One region of the Mesorhizobium sp. M0019 genome, then DNA from elsewhere that is predicted to be linked to it. Evidence: predicted binding sites of a transcription regulator. Region 1 holds the regulator's gene; the other holds the start of a gene.
The links. The regulator HrcA, encoded in region 1, represses chaperone genes, less so after heat shock. The targets are predictions, from matches to a motif close to GTTAGCACTCNCNNNNNGNGAGTGCTAAC.
Positions count from the first base shown of each region.

Region 2: the regulator HrcA is predicted to act here: its motif matches at 1,188-1,216, upstream of groES (co-chaperone GroES).

Region 1 covers NZ_JAMYVK010000004.1:106,012-108,211, reverse strand. The annotation lists gene rph (ribonuclease PH) at 1-132, opposite strand, end outside; gene hrcA (heat-inducible transcriptional repressor HrcA) at 279-1,391, shown strand; gene NKK47_RS04975 (hypothetical protein) at 1,428-1,625, shown strand; gene NKK47_RS04970 (PQQ-dependent sugar dehydrogenase) at 1,725-2,200, shown strand, end outside.
Region 2 covers NZ_JAMYVK010000027.1:24,065-26,264, forward strand. The annotation lists gene NKK47_RS19685 (S46 family peptidase) at 88-843, opposite strand; gene groES (co-chaperone GroES) at 1,269-1,565, shown strand; gene groL (chaperonin GroEL) at 1,628-2,200, shown strand, end outside.

The sequences.
Region 1 (2,200 bases):
CTCCAGGCTGGCCGTACACAGCACATGCGTGTCGCCGAACTTCACCAGGCACGAGCCTTCCGCATGCTTGGAGACGCCGCGCTCGAAGGAGATGGGGCGCATTTCGTCGAATTGGCGTTTGGAAGGGCGCATTCAGGCTTCTTTCTTTCTTCGGAATCTTGGCCGGGGAATCTTGGCCGGCTTGTAGCCGCACGGGGCGTGAGGCGCAAAGGAAAATGGACCGGTTGCGCCGACACCGCGGAAGTCTATATCTTCGGGGCGGAGGTTTTTGGCTCGAAATGACAAAGGCAGTCGATCCCGGTTTGCAGTCGCACGTGCTCCCGTCGCACGCGCTGCAATCGCCCGCGCTTCAATCGCTCGACATGCGTTCGCGCGACATCTTCCGGCGCATCGTCGATTCCTATTTGAGGGATGGCGAGCCGGTCGGTTCGCGCAGCCTGTCGCGCATCCTGCCGTCGTCGCTGTCGCCGGCCACCATCCGCAACGTGATGAGCGACCTTGAGCATCTCGGCCTGATCTATGCGCCGCACATTTCGGCTGGCCGGCTGCCGACCCAGGCAGGCCTGCGCTTCTTCGTCGATGCTTTCATGGAACTTGGTGACCTCTCCGACGAGGAGCGCCGCACCATCGAGGCCCAGGTGCGCGCCTCCGGCTCGGGCGCGACGCTGGAGCATATGCTGACCGAGGCCAGCCAGATGCTGTCCGGCATGTCGCGCGGCGCCGGCCTCGTGCTCGCCGCCAAGAATGAGGTGGCGCTTAAGCACATCGAATTCATCCAGCTAGAGCCGACCAAGGCGCTGGCCGTGCTGGTCTCGCAGAACGGCGACGTCGAAAATCGCGTCATCGATCTGCCCGCCGGCATCACCATCTCGCAATTGCACGAAGCCTCCAACTTCCTCAACGCCCATATCCGCGGTCGCACCCTGGCCGAGGCGCGGGTCGAGATCGCCCGCCTCAAGGAAGAGACCAGGGCAGCCCTCGACACGCTGTCGCAGGATCTGGTCGAGAAGGGCCTGGCGGTCTGGGCAGGCGCTGAAAGCGGCGTGCCTGGGCGGCTTATCGTGCGCGGCCGCGCCAATCTCCTGGAAAACGTCACTGCCCAGGCCGACATAGAATTGCTGCGGCATCTGTTTGAGGATCTGGAGACGCAGGATGGGCTGATCCAGCTTCTCGACCTCGCCGAGGCAGGCCCAGGCGTGCGCATATTCATCGGTTCGGAAAACAAGCTGTTTTCGCTGTCTGGCTCCTCGCTGGTGGTGGCACCCTATCGCGACAAGGACGCGCGCGTCGTCGGTGCGCTCGGCGTCATCGGGCCGACGCGGCTGAATTATGCGCGCATAGTACCGATGGTCGACTATACCGCGCAGCTGATTTCGCGCATGCTGAGCTAGGAGCCGCCGCGGGCCTGCCGCAAGGAGGAGAAAAGAATGGCGCTGGAATCGTTCAAGGCCCAGATCAGTCTGCTGCTCGAAGAAATGATCAACCAACCAGAGGATCAGCACGAGGTGCAAGAGCAGTTGCGCGAGAAGCTGCAAGAGATGCGGGCGATGGGTTTGCCGCTGCCGGCCGATCTGGTCGCGCTGGAAAAGCGCCTCGACGACGACTTTTACGCCTCGGGCAACTGAACGGGTTCGGCTTCAAATCCTCGTGTGCTGGACGGCCGCTTGGAACGATCAATACCTGATGCCGTTTGCCCTGTTCGAGGCGAATCCCGGAGGACGTTGATGATCCGATCTGGCGGCTTTGCGGCCGTTGCCGCTGCCCTCCTTGTTGCGACACCGGCAGCCGCCCAGCAGGCGGACCAGAATGTGCTCAAAGGCGAAGCCGCGTTTGGCGATTGGCACGCCGACAGGCCTGGCGTCAGACGCCTGATTGGGCCGCGAGACATGCCGGCAGCCGACCCCGCCCAATCCGCTTCGAACGGCGCCGGCGTGGCGGAACGGCCCGAGAGCGCCAAGCCAGAATTGCCGTCGGGCTTTTCGGCTGAAATGATCGCATCCGGCATCGTCAATCCACGTGTCGTGCGCGTCGCTCCGAATGGCGACCTGTTTGTTGCCAACAGCCATGCCGACCAAATACGCGTCTATCGTCTCGCCGAGGGCAGCGCCAAGCCCATCGAGAAAGCGATCTTCGCCAAGGGGCTCAATTATCCCTACGGCATCGCCTTCTATCCGCCAGGAGACAAACCGCAATGGGTTTA
Region 2 (2,200 bases), on a different contig from region 1:
GCGCGGCCATATTCATTCTGGTGCCAATCTGTTGCCTTTTCTGCTTTTCCCATGCGTTTTAGGCCGAGCCATTTGTGAAGCGGGCGGTCAATGGATCTGCGCCTCGCGATTGCCTGCCGTTGCCTGGTTGATCTGGGCGGCATAATCCGAGAGCGAACGCTGCAACCGCGGTTCGAATTGCGCGAAGTTGAACCGGACTTCATCCGCCGTCAGGAACTGGTGGGTTGCGCCGGGAAAGCCGGCGACCATCACAAGGTCGCCTTCCTTGACGCCTTCACAGGCTATGGGTAGCCAACTCTTCGGCCGGTAAGGCACATTGTCGCGCGCATATGGCCGGGAGCAATCATCAGGAGCGACATAGGCGCGATAAAAGCCGAAGTCGCCTGTGTGGCGCGGCCACATCCAATTGTCCGTTTCGCCGCCGAAGTTACCGATGCCGAGCGCGGGCGCATAGACAAGGCGCACGTCCTCGATTTCGAGCTTCTGCTGGAGATAGTAGGAGGCGCCGCCATAATAGGCCCCTACGTCGCAGCGGCGATTGGGCTGTCCTTCACATGCGGCGATCAGGGCCTTGCGGTTCGTGGCGAGCCGCTCATAGCGGGCAAACCCATTCAGCTTGTCCGAGACGCCCTTGAGCATTTCGGCGGTCACATCCCGCACGTCCAGCTGGGCGGGATCGATCTGGAGCCCATCCGCGCGCATGGCCGCGCCCACTTCCGCAGTCTGGCCCGGCATCCACATACCTTCGTCGCCCGACGTAGCCGTGACCGTCCAGAGCAAGGCGATGGCAGTTGCTTTGGCCAAACATTTCAAATTCGAGTTCATGCTGACTGTCGCTGTCATCTTGCCTCCTGTTCTCCGCAGATTGGATTGGTGACTATCGGGATGGCCGGAGTCCTGGCGCCCGCGCGGCGGCCAACACCGTAAGACCGAGTGGACCCGTTAACCGCAAGAGTCCTGATGGCGCTCACCTCTCATATTTGTCGCGCGCCAACGTTTGCGGATCACCCGCTGCACTGATCGTGCCAAATGAATAAGTCTTCAATTACAAATGGTGAGCCTCCCCATCCATGTCCTATCTCCGACGTCGTTCACGTAAAGGGCTCGGTGCTTCCACGCTCGTTTGCTCTTCGCCCGTCCCTCTTCCGTCTTGACTAGCAGGAGCCTACGGCCTATCTCACTGCCGCGTTAGCACTCGCTTCTGGTGAGTGCTAAACGCGCTCCGGCAACGGAGAACCGTTCAACATCCGCACCAGGGAAATCCAAAAATGGCAAAGTCGAATTTCCGGCCGCTGCATGACCGCGTGGTCGTTCGCCGCGTCGAGTCCGAAGCGAAGACCGCGGGCGGGATCATCATCCCCGATACGGCGAAGGAAAAGCCGCAGGAAGGCGAGATCATCGCCGTCGGTTCCGGCGCCCGCGACGAGGTCGGCAAGCTCGTCCCGCTGGACGTCAAGGCCGGCGACCGCATCCTGTTCGGCAAGTGGTCGGGCACCGAAGTCAAGCTCAGTGGCGAAGACCTTCTGATCATGAAGGAATCCGACATCATGGGCGTCATCGGCTGACACGCCGCCTTTCATCCGCACCATCCAATCTGAATTTCGGGCGAAATGCCCAGGAGTAAAAAATGGCTGCCAAAGACGTAAAATTCTCCCGCGACGCCCGTGAGCGCATGCTGCGCGGCGTCAACATCCTCGCCGACGCGGTGAAGGTCACGCTCGGCCCCAAGGGCCGCAACGTCGTCATCGACAAGTCGTTCGGCGCACCGCGCATCACCAAGGACGGCGTCACCGTCGCCAAGGAAATCGAGCTTGAGGACAAGTTCGAGAACATGGGCGCGCAGATGGTTCGCGAAGTTGCTTCGAAGACCAACGACATCGCCGGCGACGGCACCACCACCGCGACCGTTCTGGCACAGTCGATCGTCCAGGAAGGCCACAAGGCGGTTGCCGCCGGCATGAACCCGATGGACCTCAAGCGCGGCATCGACCTCGCCGTCGCCGACGTCGTCGCGACGCTGATCAAGAACGCCAAGAAGATCAAGACCTCGGAAGAGGTTGCCCAGGTCGGCACCATCGCCGGCAATGGCGACGTTTCGGTCGGCTCGATGATCGCGGAAGCGATGCAGAAGGTCGGCAATGAGGGCGTCATCACGGTCGAGGAAGCCAAGACCGCCGAGACCGAGCTCGAAGTCGTTGAA